DNA from 4 places in the Escherichia sp. XD33 genome. Region 1 is predicted to be linked to each of the others. Evidence: predicted binding sites of a transcription regulator. Region 1 holds the regulator's gene; each other region holds the start of a gene.
The links. Region 1 encodes PhoB, which activates phosphate uptake and scavenging genes when phosphate is short. Its sites were predicted from a motif close to CTGTCATAAAACTGNCNNAT; they were not measured.

Region 1 (7,662 bases):
GCCGACCAATGGCGAGCATCAGGTAAGACGAAGAGAGCGTGAACATGGCGTTGCCAATGACGCACAACGCCACCAGAAACAACAAGATATGTTTGAGTGAGTAGCGGCTGGAAAAGAGTGCGATGATTGGCGCACCGACCACCACCCCCAGTGCATAATACGAGATCATATGCCCGGCGGCAGGAATCGAAATTCCTACGTTATGCGCCAGCTCCGTGAGCACGCCCATAATGCCAAATTCGGCCATCCCCAAACCAAACGTGCCCAGAGCCAAAGATAAAATGACTTTTTTCATACCACCATCACAACCACCAGAACGGCTACCAATCACCGTAGCCAATAAAGTGATAGCTTGCAGGATAACGACCAGCAAGGCCAAGAGATAATTCGCCCCTCTGTATTCATTATCCTGCTGAATAGTTATTTCACTGCAAACGTACTTTCCAGTTTGCTGTAGCCCAGGCCGTTGATCTTTTTCACTTTGATCTGCACCGGAATACGCTCTTTCATCGCTTCTACGTGGCTAATCACACCGATGGTTTTGCCACTGGCGTTCAGGGCATCCAGCGCATCAAGGGCGGTATCCAGCGTTTCGCTATCCAGCGTGCCAAAACCTTCATCAAGGAACAGCGAGTCAATACGTGTTTTATGGCTGACCAGATCCGAAAGCGCCAGCGCCAGCGCCAGACTAACGAGGAAACTTTCGCCGCCGGAAAGGGTACGGGTATCGCGTACCGCATCTGCCTGCCAGGTATCAACAACCTCGACTTCCAGCGCCTCGCTGGCTTTGCGCTGTAACAGATAGCGCCCGTGCAGCCGGGTAAGTTGCTGATTAGCGAGATGGACTAAATTATCCAGCGTCAGCCCCTGGGCAAACTTGCGGAATTTATCGCCCTCTTTGGAACCTATTAGCGAATTCAGATATCCCCAGTCCTCAACCTGCTGCGTCATTTGAGCAATTTGCTGCATTAAGGTTTGTTGTTGCTGACGGTTATCTGCATCCTGCTTCAGCTGCTGGCGAATCTCGCCTTGACTCGTGGTGTTTTCACGCAACTTTTGGTGAGTTTGCGCTAACTCTTGCTGAATCTGCTCCACCGTCACAGTGAGAGCCAACCCGTCAGGTCGGTGTTGTTGATGCTGTGCCAGCGTTTCTGCTGTCTGAGTGACCAGAGTTTGCGCCTGACGGCGCTGGTTTTCCAGATTCTGCTTGAGCTGTTCCAGCTGCGTTAGTGTTTGTTCATCCATTAGCGCCGCAAGGAACGCCTGCTGATCGTCAAAGACGCTGGCCTGTAGCGCGGTGTCAAACTGCGCCTGGGCTTTTTGCAGACTTTGCGCCGCCAGAACATCCTGTTGCTGTAACGTCTGCTGCTGGCTGTGTAATGCGAGACATTGTTCATGTACCTGCCGCCAGTTTTCCAATACCACAGTTTCTTCGCAGTGCGGGAGTTCATCACTTTGCGGCAACGTTTCCAGAATCGGCATCAGCTGCTGAATACGGTTTTGCAGCGCGGTTAATTCGTTCTGGCGTTGCTGCCAGCTCTGCGCTTCTTGCTGACGTGTCGCCAACCAGCTCTCTTCTTCATCTTCCTGTGGCAATGTCAGTGCATAACCCGCCAATGCCGTTAAGAGCTGCTGCTGGCGTTGTTCAATTTGCTGTTGATACTGGATAATTTGCTGATTATGCGCGGCAATCTGCCCTTGTAATTCATGTCGTTGGCTGAGTAACCGCAGCTGGCGTTCGTGCTCATCTTGTGCATCTAGCCACGGTTGAATATCGTCCTGTGGCTGCAAGGTGATATTGAGGCTGGCCGTGACGGCTTGCCATTGTTGAGTAAGTGCTTGCTCATCTTGTCGGAGGCTTTGCGCTTCGTTTTCATCACGCTGAAGCTGCTTTGTTAAGGCGTCCAGTTGCCCACGTAGCGTCGCACCTTCTTCACCGAGCTTTTTAACTTCGTTTTCCAGCGCAAGTAATCGAGACTGATTAACACCAGGCTCCAGCGCCTGATACGCCTCGACCGCCGGGTGGCTGGTGGAACCACAAAGTGGGCAAGGCTGACCCGCCTGTAACTGCGCGCGCTGGGCTTCCAGCGTTTTAATGCGCGCTTCCTGCTCGCAAATGGTTTTCACATCGGCAAGTTGCTGCGTCTTTTCTTTATAACGCTGGCGCATTTCGTTAAGTGCGGCATTACGTTGCGTCTGTTCCAGAGTGACATTCTGGATAGCGACCTGTAACTGCGCCAGACGTTTTTGTTGGGGAACAATCTGCCCATGCAGCGCGACCAGGCGCTGACGCAGTGGGCGTTGCTCAGCATGTTGCGCCAGGGCGGTAGCAACTTCATCGGCGGTTAACGTCAACGTGATCGCCGCAAGCGCATTAAGTTTTTGCTCAGCATGGGTTAACTGTTGCTGCCATTGCCGCAGATGCTCGCGATCGCTGGTTTGTTGGGAGAACTGCGCACGCCAATCCGCCAGTTCGTTGTTCCACTGACGGAAGCGGTCGTGTTCCTGTAACCAGGTATTCAGGCTTTGTTGCTGCTGCTGTAATTCTGCTGACTGCTTCGCCGCGTGGTGGCGAATGCTCGCGCGAAGCGCCATTGTGCTCTGTAAGCGAGTATTTACTTCTTCAATCTGCTGGCGAATATGCGCCAGCGCCGCGCTGTGTTCTGCGATGCGTTCCCAGTGTGGACGAAGATTTCGTGCCGGTTGTGCCAGACTAAGCGCCGCCAGTTGAGGTTGCGCTTTTTCTTCTTCGGCTAACGCCTGTTGCAAGGCCTGCTGACGGCGGCTGGCTTCTTGCTGCAATTCGTCCTGACGCGTTAACCAGTTTAGCGATTGTTGTTCTTGCTGCTGCGCGGTAATTAACTGTTTTTCTTCGTCAGTAAGTACCTGCAAACTCGCTGTCAGCGATTGCACTTGTTCCGGCGTGAGCAACGTGACGCCGCTGGCCTGCGCTTGCAGCTTCTCCAGCTCTGTGCGGGCCGATTTGTGCTGCTCAAAAACCATCGCCGAGATTTGCCCGTAGATTTCAGTGCCGGTTAACTCCTCGAGCAATTCCGCGCGTTCTTTGGGTTTGGCATTCAGGAAGGCAGCAAATTGCCCCTGCGAAAGCAGCATCGAACGGGTGAAGCGCCCGTAATCCAGCCCGGTTAACGTCGCTGTCAGTTCCAGCTTATCTTTCACTTTGTCGGCGAGAATTTTGCCGTCGGCGCAGCGCGCCAGCTCTACGCGTGGCACCTGCAAATTACCGTCCGGCTGGTTACGCGCCCGATTCTGGCTCCAGAACGCGCGATACGCTTCACCTTTCACTTCAAACTCCACCTCCGCCAGACATTCAGCGGTATCGCGGGTCATGAGATCATTTTGCGATTGTGAAACGTTAGAGAGGCGCGGAGTTTCGTGATACAGCGCCAGACAAATGGCGTCCAGCAGGGTGGTTTTCCCCGCACCGGTTGGGCCGGTAATGGCAAACAGCCCGTTGCTGGCGAACGGCTCGCGGGTGAAATCAATCTTCCATTCGCCTTTTAATGAGTTCAGGTTTTTCAGGCGCAGGCTGAGAATTTTCATGCTTCGTGTTCTCCGGCGAGGCTATGCAACGTCGTGGCGAAAAGATGCTGCAGACGTTGCTGCTGCGATTCATCCAGTTCTTCCAGTGCCAGACGGCGATTGAACACCTCTTCGACGCTGAGTTCGCTGAGGGTTTCACGCTGTTGGCTGGCTAACACACGCTCGCGCTGTTCACGACTCCGACGTACCAGCAATACTTCGACAGGCAATGATTCGGTTAATGCCTGGATTTTGCGCTGAATATCATGCAGATACTCATCAGTAGTGATTTCGATATCCAGCCAGACAGGTGGCTCCTGCGATACATCGCGCCACTGTTCCAGCTGTGCGGTAATCGACGCCAGATCGCCTTTCAGCACTGCCATGGGTTGCGTTACCGGTACGTTCAGGTTTTCCACGCTCTCTAATTTGCCGTTTGAAAATGTCACCAGATGGACATATTTACTCTTACCACATTCATCAAAACTCAGTGGAATGGGGGAGCCGCAATAGCGAACATGTTCCATGCCGCCAATAATCTGTGCGCGGTGAATATGCCCGAGCGCGATGTAGTCGGCTGGTGGAAAGTTTTGTGCCGGAAACGCGTCCAGCGTGCCAATATAAATGTCACGCACGGCGTCACTTTTACTGGCCCCCACGGTCGTTAAATGTCCCGTGGCGATGATGGGCAGAGGCTGATCGCCGCGCAGTTTGCAGGCATCGGCATAGTGTTGTTGGTAATAATCGGTAATCGCTGCCAGTAAATGCTGCTGTTTTTCAATACCGTTAAGCCCCGCCTGGCTGGTAATAATGTCACGCGGACGTAAAAACGGAATGGGGCACAGCACTGCGCCTGGCGTCCCGTCGCGACGAGGCAAGATTTGCGGCGCATGTCCGGCGCTGGCGACCACGGTAGTATTGAGGAACGCCATGATATCGCGCGATTCATTCAGCGTGGCGACCGAGTCATGGTTTCCTGCCAGTACCACCAGATGACAGCCAGTTTGCTGTAAATTGACAACAAAACGGTTGTATAACGTGCGGGCGTAACTGGGCGGCGAGCCGGTATCGAAAACATCACCGGCAACAATAATCGCATCCACCTGATGGGTTTGTGCTGTCTCCAGCAGCCAGTCAAGAAAAGCCTGATGTTCAGCTTCGCGGCTTTTACTGTAGAAGTTCTGGCCGAGATGCCAGTCTGAGGTGTGAAGGATGCGCATAACGGTTCCCTGGCGAAAAAGCATGGGCGCGATTATACCCAAACAGATGTGCCATTTGCTTTTTTCTGCGCCACGGAAATCAATAACCTGAAGATATGTGCGACGAGCTTTTCATAAATCTGTCATAAATCTGACGCATAATGACGTCGCATTAATGATCGCAACCTATTTATTACAACAGGGCAAATCATGGCGAGACGTATTCTGGTCGTAGAAGATGAAGCTCCAATTCGCGAAATGGTCTGCTTCGTGCTCGAACAAAATGGCTTTCAGCCGGTCGAAGCGGAAGATTATGACAGTGCTGTGAATCAACTGAATGAACCCTGGCCGGATTTAATTCTCCTTGACTGGATGTTACCTGGCGGCTCCGGTATCCAGTTCATCAAACACCTCAAGCGCGAGTCGATGACCCGGGATATTCCAGTGGTGATGTTGACCGCCAGAGGGGAAGAAGAAGATCGCGTGCGCGGCCTTGAAACCGGCGCGGATGACTATATCACCAAGCCGTTTTCGCCGAAGGAGCTGGTGGCGCGAATCAAAGCGGTAATGCGCCGTATTTCGCCAATGGCGGTGGAAGAGGTGATTGAGATGCAGGGATTAAGTCTCGACCCGACATCTCACCGAGTGATGGCGGGCGAAGAGCCGCTGGAGATGGGGCCGACAGAATTTAAACTGCTGCACTTTTTTATGACGCATCCTGAGCGCGTGTACAGCCGCGAGCAGCTGTTAAACCACGTCTGGGGAACTAACGTGTATGTGGAAGACCGCACGGTCGATGTCCACATTCGTCGCCTGCGTAAAGCACTGGAGCCCGGCGGGCATGACCGCATGGTGCAGACCGTGCGCGGTACAGGATATCGTTTTTCAACCCGCTTTTAACGCCTTGCTCATCGGACGCAGAGCAGGGCTTATGATTTCTTAACTGGAGTATCTTACGTGCTGGAACGGCTGTCGTGGAAAAGGCTGGTGCTGGAGCTGCTACTTTGCTGCCTCCCGGCTTTCATCCTGGGTGCATTTTTTGGTTACCTGCCCTGGTTTTTGCTGGCATCGGTAACAGGACTGCTTATCTGGCATTTCTGGAATTTATTGCGCCTTTCATGGTGGCTGTGGGTGGATCGCAGTATGACCCCGCCACCGGGGCGTGGTAGCTGGGAACCGCTACTATACGGCTTACACCAGATGCAGCTGCGAAATAAAAAACGCCGCCGTGAACTGGGCAATCTGATTAAACGCTTTCGTAGCGGCGCGGAGTCGCTGCCCGACGCGGTGGTGCTGACCACGGAAGAGGGCGGTATTTTCTGGTGTAACGGTCTGGCGCAACAAATTCTTGGTTTGCGCTGGCCGGAAGATAACGGGCAGAACATCCTTAACCTACTGCGTTACCCGGAGTTTACGCAATATCTGAAAACGCGTGATTTTTCTCGCCCGCTCAATCTGGTGCTCAACACCGGGCGGCATCTGGAAATTCGCGTCATGCCTTATACCCACAAACAGTTGCTGATGGTGGCGCGTGATGTCACGCAAATGCATCAACTGGAAGGGGCGCGGCGTAACTTTTTTGCCAACGTGAGCCATGAGTTACGTACGCCATTGACCGTGTTACAGGGTTACCTGGAGATGATGAATGAGCAGCCGCTGGAAGGCGCGGTACGCGAAAAAGCGTTGCACACCATGCGCGAGCAGACCCAGCGGATGGAAGGACTGGTGAAGCAATTGCTGACGCTGTCGAAAATAGAAGCCGCACCGACGCATTTGCTCAATGAAAAGGTTGATGTGCCGATGATGCTGCGCGTTGTTGAGCGCGAGGCTCAGACTCTGAGTCAGAAAAAACAGACATTTACCTTTGAGATAGATAACGGCCTCAAGGTGTCTGGCAACGAAGATCAGCTACGCAGTGCGATTTCGAACCTGGTCTATAACGCCGTGAATCATACGCCGGAAGGCACGCATATCACCGTACGCTGGCAGCGAGTGCCGCACGGTGCCGAATTTAGCGTTGAAGATAACGGACCGGGCATTGCACCGGAGCATATTCCGCGCCTGACCGAGCGTTTTTATCGCGTTGATAAAGCGCGTTCCCGGCAAACCGGCGGTAGCGGATTAGGGTTAGCGATCGTGAAACATGCTGTGAATCATCACGAAAGTCGCCTGAATATTGAGAGTACAGTAGGAAAAGGAACACGTTTCAGTTTTGTTATCCCGGAACGTTTAATTGCCAAAAACAGCGATTAATCCGCCTTTGTCATCTTTTATTGCCATAAGCCAGTCGATGCTGGCTTATTTTCTTTGCAGTCAAAATACGGGCGTTAGATTTTACAACGGTTGGTGATTTTTTGTTCGCATGATTAGCCATGTCTTTTTCACGGAAATAGTGTTTTATACTGGTTGGTGATTTCTTATCGCTATATACCTCTGGTTTTTAGATCCCTCCTTGCTTTAAAACGTTATAAGCGTTTAAATTGCGCTTCAGGTGCTGTCATACTGACTGCATTAACGCGGTAAATCGAAAAACTATTCTTCGCCGCGCCTGGTTGGGAGTATTTCCCGCTAAAATTGTTTAAATATACCGCTGTATCATCCCCAGGGATTGGCACAAAAATTTAACGTTACAACACCACATCCACAGGCAGTATGATTTATGACCCATCAATTAAGATCGCGCGATATCATCGCTCTGGGCTTTATGACATTTGCGTTGTTCGTCGGCGCAGGTAACATTATTTTCCCTCCAATGGTCGGCTTACAGGCAGGCGAACACGTCTGGACTGCGGCATTCGGCTTCCTCATTACTGCCGTTGGCCTGCCGGTATTAACGGTAGTGGCGCTGGCAAAAGTTGGCGGCGGTGTTGACAGCCTCAGCACGCCAATCGGTAAAGTCGCTGGCGTACTGCTGGCAACG
Region 2 (7,662 bases), on a different contig from region 1:
CAGTGTGCAAAAGACTGAGCAACGTTTGCTACGCACCAGTACAGAAAACCTCGACAACGAGTTGATTATGGAAACAGGGGCCAGAGTTATCGGTTATATGCGGCGTAGCGAAGATGATATGTCGGAAAATGATAATTCTTTACATATGCAGCGCGCGAAGCTGGAAAGAACATTTAATCTGGCAGCGTTAAATGCCAGGCGTGCGGCTATTTACCAGATGCGTGCACGGCAAGAAGTCAGTGATGAAACACTGGCAAAAATAGTCAGTGAATTAGATGTGCTGGAAACGTTAATCATGGATAGCCGATAATTTTATCGCTACCAGTAATAGGGAGTTAAATGATGGCTGAGAGTAATACTTCCAGCATCGTTTATTCCCTATGTATTTCCTTATGGGCAGAACAATCGCCTGGATTAATACTGCATTAATACAACATAGTGATATAAACCAAGAATCAATGTTTTTAATCTGTACTTAATTTATCGGTGATGTTGCCTGATGGAACGAATCATTGATTGTTTGGCGGTATCCAGATGGTTTCGCAATGCCGTTATTGCATCTAAATCGCTACGGCAAATCAGGGCGCTGAGAATGGTCATATGCTCATCAACAGCAATGATATTGCGCTGCTTGAGATCGCTTTCATCCCATTGATAGTGAAAATGAAAGATCACCGAGATAATTTCAAGTGATTGATTAAAAAAGATGTTGTCAGCAGCGGATAACAGCATGGCATGAAAATCACGGTCTAATTGAGAAAACATCCGAAAGTTGCTGCCAATGCTGTCGCGCAATGTCCTGTGACGTTCGAGCATGGTTTTCGCCTGCAACCAGCGGGGATCGTCATCGGGAAGGTTGAGAAAGTGTTGCAGGGAATGTGTTTCGAGCATTTCGCGTAGCTCAAACAGCTGCTCGGCGTAGGATTGATCGAACTGCTTCATGCTCCACTGGCCGCGCTTTTCGCTTTGAATAAGATTATAACGACCGAATTTCAAAAGATATTCTCGTACTACTACCGGACTGACGCCTGCCGCTCGCGCCAGCTGAAGTTCGGAAAAGCTTTCTCCCGCGCGTAACTGGCGCAGGTTAATCATGGTGAAAAATGCCTGCTCGAAAAGACGGTTTTGCTCTTTCAGCGAGGCCGTGATGCAATCAAATCCATCGTTCTGTTCGGGTTTGCGGGCGATAACATAATTTTTCCCCACCAGGGTGAGCACGCCACATGCGCTTAAATGCTGGAGTATGTGGCGTACCGTAGTGCGACTGATGTTATACATTTCTGCCAGCCCACTTTGTGAAGGCAGCGGAGAAGGAATATTGCCCCTCGCCATATCTTCAATCACCTGATTTATGACGTTATGACGTAAATTCTGCGAACGACTCATTCTTCCCTCCAGTCCGGCATTAAAAACCGATTTAAAACATTTTTATGCGTGATCATCCGCATATTTTATGGGTAAATTCAGGTGCTCTTATAAATTCGACGATATCTGAAAGTCATAAAATAAAAGGAGCGGTGAATCATGTCCACAATGAAAGTATTAATTTGTCAGGAAATAAAGAATTTAGTATGGACAGTCCGGGAAAGACCGGTGCCAGGCGATAATGAAGCATTAATTAAAATTAAAACCGTCGGGATTTGCGGTACAGATATTCATGCCTGGGCGGGCAATCAACCATTTTTTAGCTATCCACGCGTTTTAGGCCATGAAATATGTGGGGAGATTATTGAATCAGGAAAAAACATTCACAATTTTAATATCGGACAGCAAGTTGCGGTAATTCCGTATATTTCTTGTCAGCAATGCCCGGCGTGTAAAAGCGGGCGTACCAATTGCTGTGAAAAAATTTCAGTCATTGGCGTGCATCAGGATGGCGGTTTTAGTGAGTATTTGAGCGTGCCGGTGGCGAACATTTTGCCCGCAGACGGTATTGACCCGCAGGCGGCCGCATTGATTGAACCTTTCGCTATTAGCGCTCATGCGGTGCGTCGCGCAGCCATTGCTCCCGGCGAGCAGGTGCTGGTGGTCGGGGCGGGGCCAATCGGTCTGGGCGCGGCGGCAATCGCTAAAGCCGATGGCGCACAGGTGGTGGTGGCGGATACCAGTCCGGCGCGCCGTGAACATGTGGCAACGCGTCTGGAGTTGCCCGTGCTGGACCCGTCAGCCGAAGATTTTGACGCGCAGTTGCGGGCGCAGTTTGGTGGTTCGCTGGCGCAGAAAGTGATCGACGCGACAGGTAATCAACATGCGATGAATAACACCGTGAATCTGATTCGTCACGGCGGCACGGTGGTATTTGTCGGCCTGTTTAAAGGTGAGTTGCAGTTCTCCGATCCGGAATTCCATAAAAAAGAAACGACGATGATGGGCAGCCGCAACGCCACGCCGGAAGATTTTGCTAAAGTCGGTCGACTGATGGCGGAAGGAAAAATCACTGCTGACATGATGTTAACCCATCGCTATCCGTTCGCCACGCTGGCAGAAACCTACGAGCGCGATGTGATTAACAATCGTGAGTTAATTAAAGGTGTAATTACTTTCTGATAAGGCGAGATTATTAAAGTTGCCATGCAGCGTCCGGGGAAGTGTTGGGCGCTGTTTTTTTCTGTTTCTCAATGATGTTTTGTAGGCCGGAGAAGGTGTGTAGGTCGCACCTTATGCGACCTACACATCAGTCAGGAATTACCCTTCACGTTCCACAACTTTAATTTCCACCATGCCGATCCCGAGCTTACGCGGCGAGTGTCCGAGGATATTCCCTTCGTTGGTTGAGACAGGTTCCGGCGGCACAATTACCAGTGTGTCGGCATCGGTTGGGTTATCGAAATGCAGTGTGGTGGTGGTCACTTCATTGCCCAGCACAAGGGTTTGTTCTTCATTGCCTACGCGTACCGGAATAGGACGGCTGGCGTTATTGCCGTATGCTTTGGCGGTAATCACCAGGTCAAATTTCTTCGGCAGCGGATGCTTGTACTCGATTTTTACTTCATCGCCCAGCTGCGCGTTGGACCAGCGGCCCCACGACTCTGGACGGGAAATCCCACTAAACTGTTTCACCTCTTCTGGCGCACCGGCGACGTTGAAGATGAAACTGTCGGCTTTGTAGCGAATATCGTTATCAACAATCTTCAGCGTATCGACATTGCCTTTGTAACGCGCCATGTCGATGACCGTATCTTTAAATGCCGTTTTGCCCTGCCATGTTGTTTTGTCAACATGCTGAACAATTTGCTGACCGCCAAGCTGCCCCTGCGAGACACACCAGTCGGTGGAAAGTGCCAGTTCCGGAGCCCAGAGTTGTGCCATCTTGTAGCAACGGTCAACCCAGACGAAATTGTCGCGTGGAGCGAAATCGGCCAGCTGGAAACGCAGCGGTGCTGAGTATTCGCTTTCCGGCAGCGGTTCCACGCGTTTGTCTGAAACCCGCAACAGCAGCGGCAAACGGAAATGGCTACCCGAGAAGGCAATCATGTTTTTCTGCTGGTCGATGGTGAACTCTTTCATCTCTTTAGGGAATTTCCACAGGCGGATGATATCCGGCTTCCACGCCAATGTTTTCTCTTTGATATTGAGGAAGATTTCCGACATTGACTGCCCGGATAAACTGCTACGACCAAGTCCGAGATAGTTATCGCCACCGAGAATGTCCAGCACCGTCGCGCCGTTATCCATCGTGTTACGCTTCACTGCCAGCGTCTCTTGCTGCGGCTTGTCGCCACGAATGACAAAAAACAGGTTATTGCGATCCTGCTTATTGAGGTATTTCCACGCCGTGTTGTTCATCGCTAAATGGTCAGAAGAGACGACGATGACAGTATCTTTAAACCACGGTGACGCTTTGATTTTGTTGATAAACGCCGCGATATTCTCCTGGCTGCAACTTACCGCGCTGAATGACTGGTTCGGCTTACCGTCAAAATCATATTTTTTGCGGTTACAGGTACGCGAGATAAAACCATCCGGGTGATGGGTATCGACTGTCAGGGTAAACAGTGAGAATCGCTGACCTGAGCGGGAAAGCTCTTCAAACTTTTTCCACGCTTCATCGAGAACGGTATCGTCGTAGAATCCCCAGTCGTTGCGATAGTGCGGGTCGGCTACCACGCTTTTCAGCTCTTCTGAGCCGTATAAGTGGTCGAAGCCATGCGACTTCAGGAACACATCTTTACCGGCAAAACGCAGATTCGCGCCCTGCACGAAATAGTTCTGATAACCCGAGTTTTTCAGGATATCGCCCAGACAGATGTTCTGCGGGAAGAAGCTGGAAACAGAAGCGGAGGCGTTACCTTCAAATGGGGCAAAAAGCGGAATGCCGCACTGAGAAGCCACCATGCCCGCAATCGTGTAATCTGTTCCCGGCAGCTGCTGCGTGTGGCTGAAATCCAGGCCTTCATTTTTCAACGCGCCCAGTTCAGGCGTGAGATCCGGGAAAGCTTCGTTATCAAAATAGGTCCGCTCGAGACTTTCGCCGTAGATATAAACCAGGTTGAGTTTCGGGTCAGGGATAGTTTTCGACGGCTCTTTATAATAAGCCGCAAAGTCCGGGTCGCCATCGCGTGACTGGGATTTCACCAGTTCCGTTATCTGACGAAATGCCGGGCTGGCGTCCACCGAACCCAGCGCCAGTAAGAGCGCCAGCAGGCTGTAACCAAAATGGTGCGGATGATGGCGACGACGGCGCAGGATCCAGCCCAGCGCACCGAACACCGCTGTCAGCCCCAGCACAATGCCGATACCCGGCAGGATGTATTTGCTGACGCCAGCACCGGTCAGGCTGTTGGTTAAGGTATAGAGAACCGCGTCGTTAATACCAGCGCCAGTAAAATAGTCGCTGGCAAACAGGGTGATATTTAAAACGACAAATAGCCCCAGCACCGTTAATGTGGCTGCAAACCACCAGGTGTTACGTCCCGCTTTCCATGCGTAAATCAGCACAGAGGCGAGAAAAAGGGCGAAAGAGAGTAGTTCTGACAACGGGCGATCCTCACTAAACCGGGCCGTTTAGCCAACGTTTAAGCTTTTTGAGAAGCACAATGTAATGGCGTCGCCATATTGCTGCAATTCTAGTGTCAAAAAAATGCGATGTTGTTAGGAATTAGTTTATAAACAGACTTTTTTGATCGCGGTCGCTTCCCGTGTAACAGGGGGAAAACCGTCCAGGAGCAGGGAAAAGGGCAGGAGAGAGCCGCGTCAGCCGGGTAACAGCTAAAACGCGGCGTTTCGCGGTTCAGGAAATGAAGTTCAGCCCCTGCTTTAACACCAGATCGCAGGCTTTGGTTTTCACCTTTTCTGCCAGCGGAGTCGTTCCGATGTTATCCAGATTGAGTTGCTGACCATCTTTGGTTTTCAGCAAACCCTGAATGCCATCCAGATAGTTGGTGTCTTCTTTTTGTTCTTCACTGTTCAGGCCCAGCTTTTCCAGCACCTGGTTCTTGATGTTTTCGGCATCGGTTACCGACGCCAGCTTTTGCTTCGCGCAGTATTGCAGAATGCCTGCGGCGTTGTTCATGTTATCTGCGCTTAAGGCCTGGTTCCCGCTGCTAAGCAAGTTAGTTAATGACGCGAGCGACCAACCGCCTTCCTGTGTCGTGCTGTTTTGGTTGCCAAGTTCGCTGGCGGCGCTGGAGAGCGCATCTTTCCAGGACGCAGCATGCACCCCGGTGGAAATTAATGCGCTGGCGGCAATGGCACAGCACAGAAGATGTTTAACAGTTTTCATCATCATTACTCAAGGTGGAATTGTGTCGCAGTATACCGCCAGAAACGGGGATTAATACTCTTTACCTGTTACCCGGCTACGGTAGCTATCCCAGTTGAAGATCACCCACAAACTGTTACCCAGGCGCATACGGTCCATCACGCGTTCGCCCAGCAACTTGGTCATCTCTTCCATATTACTGTTGGTCAGCATCCCGGTTGGGCGTTTGGAAGAAGAGCGGCGATCGACGATCTGGTTGATGATCACTTTTTCGTATTTCGATTCGGTCTGCACGCCGATCTCATCGATCACCAGCAGATCAACGTTGCTCAGATCGTTAAGCAGTTGTTCTTCGCTGGTACCGCTATTCCTGAAGGTATCTTTCATCGCCGACATAATATCGGCCACGGTGATGATCAATACGGATTTACCGCGTAGCAGCAGCTCGTTGCAGATTGCCGCCGCCAGATGGTTTTTGCCGGTTCCTGGCTTACCAGAAAAGATGAAGCTGGCGATGTTGCCGTCAAACTCTTCGACATACTGGCGCGCTTTGCTTAACGCATTCATCTGCCCTTCACACTCAACGCGATAGTTCTCAAAGGAGCAGTTCTGATGCAGTGGACGAATACCGGAGCGGTTAAAGGTGCGCTGCATTTTCATCGCCCGATTTTCACGTTCGAGAGCGGCGGAGCGGATCGCCCCTTGTTCTTTCTGCCAGGCCAGTAGCTCTTCACCCGTTTTGAATGCAGGTTTGATATGGGCAGGCATCATTTTTTGCAGGCGTTGCATCAGGTCGCCAACGTTTTTCATCGTTACCCTCTGAATCCTGGTGGAATTTGGCTGTCAGGTTCGCTGACCGTATTCACATCTCGTTTCGGCAGTCCGCCGTTGCTGGCACGACCGATTTGCAGGCTGCGCGCCAGTTTTTGTTGCCACTGCACATGGTGAAAGACTTTACCTTCCGCCTGCCAGTAGGCAATGAATGAGGCCAGTTCTTCGGTGGTCACCGGCTCTCTTAGCGCCACGCCCCATAGCGCCGCCAGGCGGATAAAGTCGGCATCGGGTTGCCAGTCCGGATACATGGCGAATTTCCCCATGGGGACAGCAACGGGAGCGGCTTGCGGTTCCTGATAGAGTTGATCGTCCAGAGCGACATCGCTTCCCGGACGCGCCAGCTTTTCTTCCAGCGCCAGCAGTTCAGCCAGGCGTGCAGGCGTGACGGCATAAAACGCCGGGGCATTGTTAGCAAATACGGCAACCACACCGCCTTCAGCTTTTGCCAGAACGGTTTGGTGATCGTGTACCAGGGCGTCAATACCAACGACGTCCGGGGTCAAAACTCTGGAAGACATACTGTTTCTCAAATATGGAACGATGAACGAGAAGGGAGATAACTTTTATAGTAACACACGGAGGAGAGGAGGCTGTCTCTCATCCGTGTGCTTAAGCGAGGCAATTTTATACGCGAGGGCGCTTGCGGTACAACCATAATCCAGGAATGGAAAGACCGATGGATAACGCACCAACAATCGATGAAGCTGTAAGAAAGTTGGTTAACAGGGTAATCATCAACGGTTCGCTGTAACCTAACTGGCTGATTTTTACCGCCGAAATCATTGCGGTATAAGCCGATATGCCCGGGAACATAGGGATAACGGCCGCCACGGTAAACACTTTCGGATGCGCCAGATACCAGCGCGACCATTGAATACCAATGGTGCCGACCAGCATAGAAGCCATAAAAGTTGACCACTCAATATTCAGCCCGCTGGTCATTAAGATCATTCGTGAACCATGACCAATCGCGCCAAGCAGCGCACACCAGCGTAACGCCCGAACGGGAACGTTGAACACCATCGCAAAGCCGACCGCAGGAATGGCGGCGAGGATCATATCCTGCGCCAACGCTAACAGAAATTCGATCACACCCATCCGCGTAGCCCCCAAATCGTCAGTGCCAT
Region 3 (7,662 bases), on a different contig from region 1:
GAATACTCCGGCCAGATCTTTTGCAGGTCAATCCGGTCCTGGTCGCTAAAGTTTTCTAATCGAATGATGGTCAGCTTCATGGGTAACCCGTGTAAATCACAAAAGTGGAACCAGTGTAGCGAAATAATTTAATCGGAGGCTTTCTCTTTTTTATTTCTTTTGGCAGGTGATTAATTTTTTAACAGCAATAATTACAAAGTTAAAACATTAGAGAATGAAAAATACCCAGCATAATCCCCTGAATGGTAGTGAATTATTCCGCCCTTTGTGCCGTTATTTTATGCTGACAACGGCGCTTTTTTCTGTTTATCTATCAATAAATTCAGAATATTATCTGTTCTTAATCGACTGAAAAATAGGGATTTTAATCGCTATTATCACAAAATACTGCGCTAAACCCTTAATCAAACAGGCAAAAACAGTGCAGTATAAAAAAAGAACAGTCTGATTTGTTAACACATAAAAACAAAGCAACACAACATCACGAATGGGGATTTTTGACTATGAAACGGAATGCGAAAACTATCATCGCAGGGATGATTGCACTGGCAATTTCACACACCGCTATGGCTGACGATATTAAAGTCGCCGTTGTCGGCGCGATGTCCGGCCCGATTGCCCAGTGGGGCGATATGGAATTTAACGGCGCGCGTCAGGCAATTAAAGACATTAATGCCAAAGGGGGAATTAAGGGCGATAAGCTGGTTGGTGTGGAATATGACGACGCCTGCGACCCGAAACAAGCCGTTGCGGTCGCCAACAAAATCGTTAATGACGGCATTAAATACGTTATTGGTCATCTGTGTTCTTCTTCTACTCAACCTGCGTCAGATATCTATGAAGATGAAGGTATTCTGATGATCTCGCCGGGAGCGACCAATCCGGAACTGACCCAACGCGGTTATCAACACATCATGCGTACTGCCGGGCTGGACTCTTCCCAGGGGCCAACGGCGGCAAAATACATTCTTGAGACGGTGAAGCCCCAGCGCATCGCCATCATTCACGACAAACAACAGTATGGCGAAGGGCTGGCGCGTTCGGTGCAGGACGGGCTGAAAGCGGCTAACGCCAACGTCGTCTTCTTCGACGGCATTACCGCCGGGGAGAAAGATTTCTCCGCGCTGATCGCCCGCCTGAAAAAAGAAAACATCGACTTCGTTTACTACGGCGGTTACTACCCGGAAATGGGGCAGATGCTGCGCCAGGCCCGTTCCGTTGGCCTGAAAACTCAGTTTATGGGGCCGGAAGGTGTGGGTAACGCATCATTGTCGAATATTGCCGGTGATGCTGCCGAAGGCATGTTGGTCACTATGCCAAAACGCTATGACCAGGATCCGGCAAACCAGGGCATCGTTGATGCGCTGAAAGCAGACAAGAAAGATCCGTCCGGGCCTTATGTCTGGATCACCTACGCGGCGGTGCAATCTCTGGCGACTGCCCTTGAGCGTACTGGCAGCGATGAGCCGCTGGCGCTGGTGAAAGATTTAAAAGCTAACGGTGCAAACACCGTGATTGGGCCGCTGAACTGGGATGAAAAAGGCGATCTTAAGGGATTTGATTTTGGTGTCTTCCAGTGGCACGCCGACGGTTCATCCACGGCAGCCAAGTGATCATCCCACCGCCCGTAAAATGCGGGCGGGTTTAGAAAGGTTACCTTATGTCTGAGCAGTTTTTGTATTTCTTGCAGCAGATGTTTAACGGCGTCACGCTGGGCAGTACCTACGCGCTGATAGCCATCGGCTACACCATGGTTTACGGCATTATCGGCATGATCAACTTCGCCCACGGCGAGGTTTATATGATTGGCAGCTACGTCTCATTTATGATCATCGCCGCGCTGATGATGATGGGCATTGATACCGGCTGGCTGCTGGTGGCGGCGGGATTCGTCGGCGCAATCGTCATTGCCAGCGCCTACGGCTGGAGTATCGAACGGGTGGCTTACCGCCCGGTGCGTAATTCTAAGCGCCTGATTGCGCTTATTTCCGCAATCGGTATGTCCATCTTCCTGCAAAACTACGTCAGCCTGACCGAAGGTTCGCGCGATGTGGCGCTGCCCAGCCTGTTTAACGGTCAGTGGGTGGTGGGCCATAGCGAAAACTTCTCTGCCTCTATTACCACCATGCAGGCGGTGATCTGGATTGTCACCTTCCTCGCCATGCTGGCGCTGACGATTTTCATTCGCTATTCCCGTATGGGGCGCGCCTGTCGTGCCTGCGCGGAAGATCTGAAAATGGCGAGCCTGCTTGGCATCAACACCGACCGGGTGATTGCTTTGACCTTTGTTATTGGCGCGGCGATGGCGGCAGTGGCTGGCGTACTGCTCGGTCAGTTCTATGGCGTCATTAACCCCTATATCGGCTTTATGGCCGGGATGAAAGCCTTTACCGCTGCGGTGCTCGGTGGGATTGGCAGCATTCCAGGGGCGATGATTGGCGGGCTGATCTTGGGGATTGCGGAGGCGCTCTCTTCTGCCTATCTGAGTACGGAATATAAGGATGTGGTTTCATTTGCCCTGCTGATTCTGGTGCTGCTGGTGATGCCGACCGGTATTCTGGGTCGCCCGGAGGTAGAGAAAGTATGAAACCGATGCATATTGCAATGGCGCTGCTCTCTGCCGCGATGTTCTTTGTCCTCGCTGGCGTCTTTATGGGCGTGCAACTGGAGCTGGATGGCACCAAACTGGTGGTCGACAGCGCTTCGGATGTCCGTTGGCAGTGGGTGTTTATCGGCACGGCGGTGGTCTTTTTCTTTCAGCTTTTGCGACCTGCTTTCCAGAAAGGGTTGAAAAGTGTTTCCGGACCGAAGTTTATTCTGCCCGCCATTGATGGCTCTACGGTGAAGCAGAAACTGTTCCTCGTGGCGCTGCTGGTGCTTGCGGTGGCGTGGCCGTTTATGGTGTCACGTGGGACGGTGGATATCGCCACTCTGACCATGATCTACATTATCCTCGGTCTCGGGCTGAATGTGGTTGTTGGTCTTTCTGGTCTGCTGGTGCTGGGGTACGGCGGTTTTTACGCCATCGGCGCTTACACCTTTGCGCTGCTCAATCACTATTACGGCTTGGGCTTCTGGACTTGTCTGCCGATTGCCGGGTTAATGGCAGCGGCGGCGGGCTTCCTGCTCGGCTTTCCGGTGCTGCGTCTGCGTGGTGATTATCTGGCGATCGTTACCCTTGGCTTCGGCGAAATTGTGCGCATATTGCTGCTCAATAACACCGAAATTACCGGCGGCCCGAACGGAATCAGTCAGATCCCGAAACCGACTTTCTTCGGCCTTGAGTTCAGCCGTACCGCTCGTGAAGGCGGCTGGGACACGTTCAGTAATTTCTTTGGCCTGAAATACGATCCCTCCGATCGCGTCATCTTCCTGTATCTGGTGGCGTTGCTGCTGGTGGTGCTAAGCCTGTTTGTCATTAACCGCCTGCTGCGGATGCCGCTGGGGCGTGCGTGGGAAGCATTGCGTGAAGATGAAATTGCCTGCCGTTCGCTGGGCTTAAGCCCGCGTCGTATCAAGCTGACCGCCTTTACCATCAGTGCCGCGTTTGCCGGTTTTGCCGGAACGCTGTTTGCTGCGCGCCAGGGCTTTGTCAGCCCGGAATCCTTCACCTTTGCTGAATCGGCGTTTGTACTGGCGATAGTGGTGCTCGGCGGTATGGGATCGCAGTTTGCGGTGATTCTGGCGGCAATTTTGCTGGTGGTATCGCGCGAATTGATGCGTGATTTCAACGAATACAGCATGTTAATGCTCGGTGGTTTGATGGTGCTGATGATGATCTGGCGTCCGCAGGGCTTGCTGCCCATGACGCGCCCGCAACTGAAGCTGAAAAACGGCGCAGCGAAAGGAGAGCAGGCATGAGTCAGCCATTATTATCTGTGAACGGCCTGATGATGCGCTTCGGCGGCCTGCTGGCGGTGAACAACGTCAATCTTGAACTGTACCCGCAGGAGATCGTCTCGTTAATCGGCCCTAACGGTGCCGGAAAAACCACGGTTTTTAACTGTCTGACCGGATTCTACAAACCCACCGGCGGCACCATTTTACTGCGCAATCAGCACCTGGAAGGTTTACCGGGGCAGCAAATCGCCCGCATGGGCGTGGTGCGCACCTTCCAGCATGTGCGTCTGTTCCGTGAAATGACGGTGATTGAAAACTTGCTGGTGGCGCAGCATCAACAACTGAAAACCGGGCTGTTCTCTGGCCTGTTGAAAACGCCTTCTTTCCGTCGCGCCCAGAGCGAAGCGCTCGACCGCGCCGCCACCTGGCTTGAGCGCATTGGTTTGCTGGAACACGCCAACCGTCAGGCGAGTAACCTGGCCTATGGTGATCAACGCCGTCTGGAGATTGCCCGCTGCATGGTGACGCAGCCGGAGATTTTAATGCTCGACGAACCGGCGGCAGGTCTTAACCCAAAAGAAACCAAAGAGCTGGATGAGCTGATTGCCGAACTGCGCAATCATCACAACACCACTATCTTGTTGATTGAACACGATATGAAGCTGGTGATGGGAATTTCGGACCGAATTTACGTGGTCAATCAGGGGACGCCGCTGGCAAACGGTACGCCGGAGCAAATCCGTAATAACCCGGACGTGATCCGTGCCTATTTAGGTGAGGCATAAGATGGAAAAAGTCATGTTGTCCTTTGACAAAGTCAGCGCCCACTACGGCAAAATCCAGGCGCTGCATGAGGTGAGCTTGCATATCAATCAGGGCGAGATTGTCACGCTGATTGGCGCGAACGGGGCGGGGAAAACCACCTTGCTTGGTACGTTATGCGGCGATCCGCGCGCCACCAGCGGGCGAATTGTGTTTGATGATAAAGACATTACCGACTGGCAGACGGCGAAAATCATGCGCGAAGCGGTAGCGATTGTCCCGGAAGGGCGTCGCGTCTTCTCGCGGATGACGGTGGAAGAGAACCTGGCGATGGGCGGCTTCTTTGCCGAACGTGACCAGTTTCAGGAGCGCATAAAGTGGGTGTATGAACTGTTTCCACGTCTGCATGAGCGCCGTGTTCAGCGGGCGGGCACCATGTCCGGCGGTGAACAGCAGATGCTGGCGATTGGTCGCGCGCTGATGAGCAATCCGCGTTTGCTGCTACTTGATGAGCCATCGCTCGGTCTTGCGCCGATTATCATCCAGCAAATTTTCGACACCATCGAGCAGCTGCGCGAGCAGGGGATGACTATCTTCCTCGTCGAGCAGAACGCCAACCAGGCGCTAAAGCTGGCGGATCGCGGCTACGTGCTGGAAAACGGCCATGTGGTGCTCTCCGATACCGGCGACGTGCTGCTGGCGAACGAAGCAGTGAGAAGTGCGTATTTAGGCGGGTAATAACACGTTGATTGATAAGGAGTCAAAAGACTCCTTTGAGACAGGTGACAAATGTAAAATTGCCTGATGCGCTGCGCTTATCAGGCCTACTGGGTGAGTTGCAATATATTGAATTTGCACGATCTTGTAGGCCGGATAAGGCGTTTACGCCGCATCTGGCATGAAACGATGAGTAATCTGTAGAGTTTGATTCAGACCTTCTATTTTTCCGCTTATCCGTGCCCCATCTCCCATTTTCCCTCACCCACGCCGTCACCGCCTTGTCATCTTTCTGACACCTTACTATCTTACAAATGTAACAAAAAAGTTATTTTTCTGTAATTCGAGCATGTCATGTTACCCCGCGAGCATAAAACGCGTGAATTCGCGCATTCGGTACAACAAGAGAGATAAACGATGAAACCGTTACATTATACAGCTTCAGCACTGGCGCTCGGACTGGCGTTAATGGGGAATGCACAGGCAGTGACGACCATTCCGTTCTGGCATTCTATGGAAGGGGAACTGGGTAAAGAGGTGGATTCTCTGGCCCAACGTTTTAACGCCGAAAATCCGGATTACAAAATTGTACCGACCTATAAAGGCAACTACGAACAGAATTTAAGCGCGGGGATTGCCGCATTTCGTACCGGCAACGCTCCGGCTATTTTGCAGGTTTATGAAGTTGGCACCGCCACCATGATGGCATCGAAAGCCATTAAACCGGTATATGACGTGTTTAAAGAGGCGGGGATTCAATTCGATGAGTCGCAGTTTGTGCCGACGGTTTCCGGTTACTACTCCGACAGCAAAACGGGCCACTTACTCTCCCAGCCATTCAACAGCTCGACCCCCGTTCTCTATTACAACAAAGACGCCTTCAAGAAAGCAGGATTAGACCCGGAACAACCGCCGAAAACCTGGCAGGATCTGGCGGACTATGCCGCGAAACTGAAAGCCTCCGGCATGAAGTGCGGCTACGCCAGCGGCTGGCAGGGCTGGATCCAACTGGAAAACTTTAGCGCCTGGAACGGTCTGCCGTTTGCCAGCAAAAACAACGGCTTTGACGGCACGGACGCGGTGCTGGAGTTCAACAAGCCGGAGCAGGTGAAACACATCGCCATGCTCGAGGAGATGAACAAGAAGGGCGACTTCAGCTACGTCGGTCGTAAGGATGAATCCACCGAGAAGTTCTATAACGGTGATTGCGCGATGACCACCGCCTCTTCCGGTTCTCTTGCCAACATTCGCGAGTACGCCAAATTTAACTACGGCGTAGGCATGATGCCTTACGACGCCGATGCGAAAGATGCGCCACAAAACGCCATTATCGGCGGAGCCAGCCTGTGGGTGATGCAGGGTAAAGATAAAGAAACGTATACCGGTGTGGCGAAGTTCCTCGATTTCCTCGCGAAGCCAGAAAACGCTGCCGAGTGGCATCAGAAAACCGGTTATCTGCCAATCACCAAAGCAGCGTATGACCTGACCCGTGAGCAGGGCTTTTATGAGAAAAACCCAGGGGCGGATACCGCGACGCGTCAGATGCTGAATAAGCCGCCGTTGCCGTTCACCAAAGGGCTGCGTCTGGGCAACATGCCGCAGATCCGCGTGATTGTGGATGAAGAGCTGGAGAGCGTGTGGACCGGTAAGAAGACACCACAGCAGGCACTGGATACCGCCGTTGAGCGTGGAAATCAGTTGCTGCGCCGCTTTGAGAAATCGACGAAGTCTTAATCAGTGTAATGTCGGATGCGTTTCGCTTATCTGACCTGGCATCGCGTGTAGGCCGGATAAGCGAAGCGCATCCGGCACAGTTCAGGAATTAACCGTAATGTCATCATCCCGTCCGGTGTTCCGCTCGCGCTGGCTGCCTTATCTGCTGGTCGCGCCGCAGCTCATCATCACCGTTATCTTTTTTATCTGGCCTGCGGGCGAAGCGTTGTGGTACTCGCTACAAAGCGTCGATCCGTTTGGTTTCTCCAGCCAGTTTGTCGGCCTGGATAACTTCGTCACGCTGTTCCATGACAGCTACTATCTCGACTCCTTCTGGACGACGATAAAATTCAGCACCTTTGTCACCGTCAGCGGTTTGCTGGTATCGCTGTTCTTTGCGGCGCTGGTGGAGTACATCGTGCGCGGCAGCCGTTTCTATCAAACCTTAATGTTGCTGCCTTACGCCGTGGCTCCCGCCGTTGCCGCCGTATTGTGGATCTTCCTGTTTAACCCCGGTCGCGGGCTGATCACCCATTTTCTCGCGGAGTTCGGCTACGACTGGAACCACGCGCAAAACAGCGGTCAGGCAATGTTTCTGGTGGTGTTTGCCTCAGTATGGAAGCAAATCAG
Region 4 (7,662 bases), on a different contig from region 1:
ACACTTCAGATCAGTGGATTCGATCAGATAGCTGTTACGTTAACAGCTGCCGGACCTTTCTGGCCGTCCTGAATTTCGAACTCAACGTTCTGACCTTCAGCCAGAGTTTTGAAGCCATTACCCTGGATAGCGGAGAAGTGTACGAACACATCTTTGCTGCCATCAGCCGGAGTAATGAAGCCAAAACCTTTAGACTCGTTGAACCACTTAACCTGACCTTTAATCTTTGCCATTTGAAAAATTCCTTAGATTGTTTTCTTCGCCCGCAGGCATAACATAGATAAAACTGACACATTACTGCATGAGGCACCAATATAAGGCTCGGCAGAGAAGCGGTATTCAACGTCAACGTGTTTACTCAGGACTTCTTTACTGAAAATGCCACACATAAACAGAACTGTACCTCGTTTAACCCGAAATCTGTTATCACATACAACGTTAATTATGGCAAGCCATTTTTAAACATGTCTCGATCAGACGCACAAATCTCGATACGTCTTCCACTTTTTTTGCACACTTATGCAACGGAATACGCGCCGATATATCATTGTGCTTAACCTTGCCAGTTCAGGCAGATACTTAAACTGGCGTAGTTTCTAACATAGTTCAATAAGTTCAGTTGTTCCAGGCCAGTGGGAGAAGTTATTACATAGTGCGTGCAATATCACATTTTCTGCTATGCAATGAATAAAAAGTTATATCACTTTTTCTCATAAAACAGTCAGTTAACGGCTATCAATTACCCTAAAGAGAAGTCAACCCCCAAAGGGATTGTAAATTTAAAATAAGAAAAATTGATGAGTGAGCAAAAAAATCGAGAGAGAAACGTTTCGCTAATAAATAATACCACGCTTAATCACAAATCTGATGTAAACATCCTAATAAATTAATGAGGAAAATATCTTTTTCTGATATCCCGTTACGCAAATAAATAATATGACAATTATTTGAAGTCAGACCAGAGTTTTAATTTGAAGCAGTTGCACCATGACAGTGCGTATAATCAGGATGAATTGAGTAACCCTTCAACGACGGGGTTACTCAAGATTGAGGAAGGATTATCGTTCGGCGACCAGGCGAATAATATCTTCGTCTTCAACCGATTTTTGACTCTCAATGGTCTTTTTATCTGCTTTCTCTGGTTCGTTTGCTTCGCACAAACGACGTAACAGTGCATTTTGACGTTTTTGCTGATCCAGCAACGCCTCAAGCAGTTCAATCTGTTCGTTAGTCCGAGAACTGGCACGATTGATAAAAAACCACAAGATGAGCCCGATAAGAAGAACCACCACCGATACAACCAAAGACGCAATGTTCATCACGCCTGAATTTACAACTTCGTTCATTTCACCACCTCTGAGTAGAGGCGCTATTCTACCACTGCTGGAGAGGAAGAAAATCTAGTGCTGAAAAAATGATATCACCACGGGATAAACTGGTTAATGGCACAAATTCCGCTGAAAAATTGTACATCCTGATCGCACATCATGTTGAATACCTGCGCCCAAAGCAGCAAGCAAGCCAACACCACGACAACCAGAACGACCCATCGAAACTTTTTCACTCCAATCTCCGCTTCACCTACCTTATGTCATTAAACTAGCATGCGTTAGTTAAACAGCGCCTAACTATGTCGATATTCGTGCTTTTTCGGAATGAGTAGCTTGCTTCAGCGCATATTGCCGCTACGATTAAGCGAACATAAAAAGAGAAGAGGTTGTAATGCGATTCATCATTCGCACAGTTATGCTGATAGCACTGGTATGGATAGGATTATTACTCAGCGGATATGGCGTTTTGATTGGAAGCAAAGAGAATGCCGCAGGATTAGGTTTGCAATGTACCTATCTGACTGCCAGAGGCACCAGCACGGTCCAATACTTGCACACTAAAAGTGGTTTCTTGGGGATAACAGATTGCCCACTGTTACGTAAAAGCAATATCGTGGTCGATAATGTTTAAGGGTAATAAATAACCAGATTCTCACTCATGAGTAAAATATTCTTATAGCAAGCGCGTTTAATATAACGCACCTTCAACTTTATTTTTCTCATGCTAAATAAAGAACCTGTCTGTTTGATATTCCGACAGGTTCTTACTCTCATCAGAACGGATAGTCGTGATAACCCATTTGGGCAGAAATTTTGCGCGCTGCGGTATGCAACATTGCGACATATTCCTGTAAACGCTCTTCAGAGAAACGCAACGTCGGGAAGGAGATGCTCAAACCGGCAATGACCACGCCAAAGCGATCAAATACCGGTACCGCAATGCATCGCAGCCCTTCTTCCTGCTCTTCGTTATCTTCGCCATACCCCTGCTCGCGCACCTGGTCCAGAACGGGTAATAACGCTTCTGTACTGGTGATGGTCCGCTCGGTACTGCGTTTATACTCCACGCCCTCAAGAATTTGCTTCACTTCATCGCGATCGCGCCATGCCAGCAGTACCTTACCAATCGCGGTGCTGTACAGCGGATTACGACGCCCAATCCGTGAATACATGCGCAAATTGTACATAGAGTCAATTTTGTGAATGTAAACAATACTGTCTTCGTCCAGTGCGCCGAGGTGGATAGTTTCTTTGGTCAGGCGGGAGATCTCACGCATCTGGATATCTGCGCTACGAATTAAATCGACGTTTTGTAACGCGCGAGCGCCCAGTTCAAACAATTTCAGGGTCAGGGAATATTTCTCCGACTCCCCTTCCTGCGCCACATAACCTAAGGTTTTCATGGTCTGTAAAAAGCGATAAACGGTGCTTTTTGACATCATGACGCGCTGCGACAGCTCGGTTATCCCTATTTCGCGCTCTTCACCCAGCGCCTGCAAAATGCCAAAAACTTTTAGCACGGAAGATACAGAATCAGGCTGTTTATCCAGATCTGCGTTAGCCATTTATCACCTCATTGCGAGTGTTTTATAAAAATCAGAACTGTTTTTTATTATAATTTCGCACCAGGGTGGTCGCAATCCATCTTTTGCCGGTTAGTTACAATTCTGCGACATCCACCGTGAATATCAGTGCTAGAATCATACCCCTGTTGATTATTCACCAAAGATATAAAATTCCTATGCCAAAAGTTCAGGCCGACGGCCTGCCATTGCCCCAGCGATACGGTGCGATATTAACCATTGTGATTGGTATTTCGATGGCTGTCCTTGACGGCGCAATCGCCAACGTCGCCCTGCCAACAATCGCCACGGACCTTCATGCCACGCCAGCCAGTTCCATCTGGGTAGTGAACGCCTATCAAATCGCCATTGTCATCTCCCTGCTCTCGTTTTCGTTTCTGGGCGATATGTTTGGCTATCGACGTATTTATAAATGCGGTCTGGTCGTTTTTCTGTTGTCTTCACTGTTCTGCGCCCTTTCTGATTCGCTGCAAATGCTCACCCTTGCGCGTGTCATACAAGGTTTCGGCGGTGCAGCGTTGATGAGCGTTAATACCGCACTTATCCGCCTGATCTATCCACAACGTTTTCTGGGGAGAGGGATGGGCATAAACTCGTTTATTGTTGCCATCTCTTCTGCTGCCGGGCCGACAATTGCTGCAGCAATCCTCTCCATCGCATCCTGGAAATGGTTATTTTTAATCAACGTACCGTTAGGTATTATCGCCCTGCTTCTGGCGATGCGTTTTCTGCCACCCAATGGTTCTCGCGCCAGTAAACCCCGTTTCGACCTGCCCAGCGCCGTGATGAACGCGTTAACCTTCGGCCTGCTTATCACTGCGTTGAGTGGTTTCGCTCAGGGGCAATCGCTGACGTTAATTGCTGCGGAACTGGTGGTAATGGTTGTTGTTGGTATTTTCTTTATTCGCCGCCAGCTTTCTCTTCCCGTACCGCTGCTACCGGTGGATTTACTGCGTATCCCGCTGTTTTCACTTTCTATTTGCACATCTGTTTGCTCTTTCTGCGCACAAATGCTGGCAATGGTTTCCCTGCCCTTTTACCTGCAAACCGTGCTCGGGCGTAGTGAAGTCGAAACAGGTTTACTTCTGACACCGTGGCCGTTAGCAACGATGGTGATGGCTCCGTTGGCAGGCTATTTGATTGAACGCGTACATGCAGGATTGCTGGGTGCTCTAGGGTTGTTCATCATGGCTGCGGGGCTTTTTTCCCTGGTTCTGCTGCCCGCGTCACCTGCGGATATCAATATTATCTGGCCGATGATCTTATGTGGCGCTGGATTTGGCTTGTTCCAGTCACCCAATAACCACACCATTATTACCTCCGCTCCTCGCGAACGTAGCGGTGGAGCCAGTGGCATGTTAGGAACGGCTCGTCTACTGGGTCAGAGTAGCGGCGCGGCACTGGTGGCGCTGATGCTAAATCAGTTCGGTGATAATGGTACGCACGTTTCGCTGATGGCTGCGGCTATTCTGGCAGTGATTGCTGCCTGTGTCAGTGGTTTACGTATCACTCAGCCACGATCCAGGGCATAAAAAAAGCGCGTCGATCAGGACGCGCTTTTTAGTATTTACTTCATATTACTTCAGGTATTCACCCGTACGCAGAGCTTCAATTCGTTTATCCAGCGGCGGGTGAGTCATGAACAACTCACTGAGCGATTTCGACTTACCGTTAATGCAGAAAGCCATCATGCTGGTTGCTTCTTGCGGTTCATAGCTGGTTTTCAGGCGCTGCAGCGCGGCAATCATTTTCTCGCGACCAACCAGTTTTGCCGAACCGGCATCAGCATGGAATTCACGATGACGCGAGAACCACATGGTGATAATGCTCGCCAGAATACCAAACACCAGTTCCAGAACCGTTGCAACCGCAAAGTAGATCAGCGGGTTGCCGTTGCTCTCTTCACCTTCATCACGATTTCCGCCCATAAAACCCGCGGCAAGCTGCGCCAGAATACGGGAAATAAAGATAACGAAGGTGTTCACCACGCCCTGAATCAGCGTCATGGTAACCATATCACCATTGGCGATGTGGCTGATTTCGTGAGCAATTACCGCCTCGGCTTCATCCGGGCTCATGTTCTGCAGCAAACCGGTGCTGACAGCAACCAGAGAGGCATCACGGCGCGCACCGGTTGCAAAAGCGTTGATGTCCGGCGCATGGTAGATAGCCACTTGCGGCATAGCGATCCCTGCCTGACGAGCCTGGGTTGCTACAGTATTGACCAGCCAACGTTCCCTTTCGTTACGCGGTTGCTCGATCACTTCCCCGCCAACAGATCGTAATGCCATCCATTTGGACATCAGAAGCGAAACGAAGGAACCACCAAAACCGAACAGCAAGGCCATGATCATCAGCCCCTGAACGCTGCTCGACTGTATCCCTGTCAGGCTCAGTACCAGCCCGAAAACGACCATTACGGCCAGGTTCGTTAGCAGGAAGAGCGCGATTCGCATCATAATTTTCTTTTTACCTCAGTTTAACAAAACGCAATATGCGATACCCACATCGTATGGGTTACGCGACTATTTTCAAGTCTGGATAGTGCGTAAGTCACCAGAAAGACACAACTTTACATTTTGTAGCATCTGATTTACGGCATCTTGCCGCTGTTAAAAAATCAGGCACAATTTCTTGTGCCTGATTGATATTACTTGACGGGAGCGGGTTGTTCCGCGGGTCTGGCTTTTTCAAGCTTCGCCAGATCGAGTGCGATATTCACCGTCTCATCCAGATAAGGATCCGGCTCCTGGTAATCTTTCGGTAGATCATCCAGCTTCTTCAACTCCGGTTTACCTTCGCGTTTAAAGCGTTCGTTCAAACGCGCCAGACGCGTCGCATCATCTTCATTATTCTCTTTCTCACGCACAGCGTAGTTCAGAGAAACGATATTGCGCTTGTCCTTCATAGCGTTGAAGCGCGCGATATCCTTCATGATGTTCTGGAACTCAGGATCTTTCGCGATACGCGCATTATGTTCCTTCAGCAGCTCCGGCCCAAAGGCCGTTAAATCGCCTGATTTCACATAAGTCGCGGCATCAATGCTATCCCACGGCAGCGCGTTATCTTCGAATTTCTCACCCGTTTCCGTTTCTTCATTACCCGTCGGCATGATGATGTCTGGCGTTACGCCTTTACGTTGCGTACTGCCGCCGTTAACGCGATAGAATTTCTGGATCGTGTACTGCACAGAACCCAGCGCTGGCCATTCAGGACGTAACATCTGATCGTAAATACGGTTCAATGAACGGTATTGCTGAACGGTGCCTTTACCAAACGTCGGTTCACCCACAACCAGCGCACGACCGTAATCCTGCATTGCCGCGGCAAAGATTTCTGAAGCCGAAGCACTGAAACGGTCAACCAGTACCACCAGCGGGCCTTTATAGAACACCTGCCCGTCGGTATCGCTGTCTTCACGAACCTTGCCGTTGTTATCGCGGACCTGAACAATGGGACCCGCAGGAATAAACAGACCTGAGAGCGATACCGCTTCGGTCAACGCCCCACCGCCATTGCTACGCAGGTCGATGATCACACTGCTGACATTCTGTTTTTCCAGTTTCTGCAGTTGAACTTTGACATCGTCTGTCAAACCCACATAGAAGCCCGGAATATCCAGCACGCCGACTTTCTCTTTACCGACGGTCTTCACCGACATTTTAACCGCGCGGTCTTCGAGACGAATACGTTCACGGGTCAATGTTACAGTGCGGGTCTTGGTCCCTTTACCAGCAGGTAAAATTTCCAGACGAACTTTACTGCCCTTCGGCCCTTTAATTAAGGCAACCACATCATCAAGACGCCAGCCAATCACGTCAACCATCGGCTTGCCTGTTTGACCAACACCGACAATTTTGTCACCAACGCTGATAGCTTTACTCTTCGCTGCCGGACCACCTGCCACCATCGAATTGATAACGGTGTAGTCATCATCCATTTGCAGCACTGCGCCAATACCTTCCAGCGACAAACTCATTTCAGTGTTGAACTGTTCGGTATTACGCGGGGAAAGATAGTTGGTATGCGGGTCGATTTCACGCGCAAACGCCGTCATTGCCAGCGAGAAAACATCTTCGCTGTTGGTTTGCGCCAGACGACGAATGGCAAATTTGTAGCGGCGTGTCAGGGTTTCACGAATTTCTTTATCCGTTTTTCCTGCCAGCTTCAGGCTTAACTCGTCGAATTTGACTTTACTGTCCCACAGCGCGTTCAACTCAGCCTCGTTTTTCGGCCAGGGCGCTTTGCTGCGGTCAAGGTTATAAGTGTCGTTGCCGGTGAAATCCATCGGCTTTTCCAGTACCGACAAAGCGTACTGGTAACGCTCAAAACGGCGCTTTTGCGCCAGATTGTAGAGATCGTAGAAAACGTCGAGTTTGCCTGAACGCAGTTCATCGCCTAACTCGGTTTTCTTTTTCGCGAACTGTTCAACATCGCTTGCCAGCAGCACGTTGTGGCTGTAATCGAGCAGATTCAGGTAGCGGTCAAAGATTTTGGCCGAAAATGCCTGATCGAGGTCGAACTGGCGATAATGAGAACGGGTGAAGCGCGACGTTACGCGCTCACTTACCGTCGCATGCTGCGTCTCTTCCTTTAATACCGGAATTTGAACAGCACGCGTGATATCTTCTACAGCGAAGGTCTGGCCTGCTATTGCAAGCAGGCCAGCTAACGCGGTAAGCCTAAAAAACATGTTCATGCCTGGCCCGGCCTCCGTTTCAGAACACCAGGTGTTCTGCGCGCACAAT

Region 2: opgB (phosphatidylglycerol--membrane-oligosaccharide glycerophosphotransferase) is a predicted target of PhoB. The motif match lies at 5,070-5,089, and genes of this name have one in related genera.
Region 3: ugpB (sn-glycerol-3-phosphate ABC transporter substrate-binding protein UgpB) is a predicted target of PhoB. The motif match lies at 5,601-5,620, and genes of this name have one in related genera.
Region 4: kdgR (DNA-binding transcriptional regulator KdgR) is a predicted target of PhoB. The motif match lies at 2,908-2,927, and genes of this name have one in related genera.

The regions. Positions count from the first base shown of each region.
Region 1 covers NZ_JAENDM010000020.1:19,753-27,414, forward strand. The annotation lists gene araJ (MFS transporter AraJ) at 1-295, opposite strand, end outside; gene sbcC (exonuclease subunit SbcC) at 421-3,564, opposite strand; gene sbcD (exonuclease subunit SbcD) at 3,561-4,763, opposite strand; gene phoB (phosphate response regulator transcription factor PhoB) at 4,953-5,642, shown strand; gene phoR (phosphate regulon sensor histidine kinase PhoR) at 5,700-6,995, shown strand; gene brnQ (branched-chain amino acid transporter carrier protein BrnQ) at 7,402-7,662, shown strand, end outside.
Region 2 covers NZ_JAENDM010000042.1:28,111-35,772, forward strand. The annotation lists gene K0778_RS19370 (Na+/H+ antiporter) at 1-310, shown strand, start outside; gene K0778_RS19375 (GntR family transcriptional regulator) at 481-1,386, opposite strand; gene K0778_RS19380 (zinc-binding alcohol dehydrogenase family protein) at 1,525-2,547, shown strand; gene opgB (phosphatidylglycerol--membrane-oligosaccharide glycerophosphotransferase) at 2,686-4,977, opposite strand; gene yjjA (DUF2501 domain-containing protein YjjA) at 5,231-5,725, opposite strand; gene dnaC (DNA replication protein DnaC) at 5,774-6,511, opposite strand; gene dnaT (primosomal protein DnaT) at 6,514-7,053, opposite strand; gene K0778_RS19405 (threonine/serine exporter) at 7,160-7,633, opposite strand; gene K0778_RS19410 (threonine/serine exporter ThrE family protein) at 7,624-7,662, opposite strand, start outside.
Region 3 covers NZ_JAENDM010000006.1:21,344-29,005, forward strand. The annotation lists gene panM (aspartate 1-decarboxylase autocleavage activator PanM) at 1-80, opposite strand, end outside; gene livK (high-affinity branched-chain amino acid ABC transporter substrate-binding protein LivK) at 504-1,613, shown strand; gene livH (high-affinity branched-chain amino acid ABC transporter permease LivH) at 1,661-2,587, shown strand; gene livM (branched chain amino acid ABC transporter permease LivM) at 2,584-3,861, shown strand; gene livG (high-affinity branched-chain amino acid ABC transporter ATP-binding protein LivG) at 3,858-4,625, shown strand; gene livF (high-affinity branched-chain amino acid ABC transporter ATP-binding protein LivF) at 4,627-5,340, shown strand; gene ugpB (sn-glycerol-3-phosphate ABC transporter substrate-binding protein UgpB) at 5,737-7,053, shown strand; gene ugpA (sn-glycerol-3-phosphate ABC transporter permease UgpA) at 7,151-7,662, shown strand, end outside.
Region 4 covers NZ_JAENDM010000013.1:73,215-80,876, reverse strand. The annotation lists gene cspE (transcription antiterminator/RNA stability regulator CspE) at 24-233, opposite strand; gene K0778_RS10270 (DUF2627 domain-containing protein) at 246-389, opposite strand; gene K0778_RS10265 (YebO family protein) at 1,059-1,346, opposite strand; gene mgrB (PhoP/PhoQ regulator MgrB) at 1,421-1,564, opposite strand; gene K0778_RS10255 (YobH family protein) at 1,723-1,962, shown strand; gene kdgR (DNA-binding transcriptional regulator KdgR) at 2,105-2,896, opposite strand; gene K0778_RS10245 (MFS transporter) at 3,073-4,446, shown strand; gene htpX (protease HtpX) at 4,492-5,373, opposite strand; gene prc (carboxy terminal-processing peptidase) at 5,565-7,613, opposite strand; gene proQ (RNA chaperone ProQ) at 7,633-7,662, opposite strand, start outside.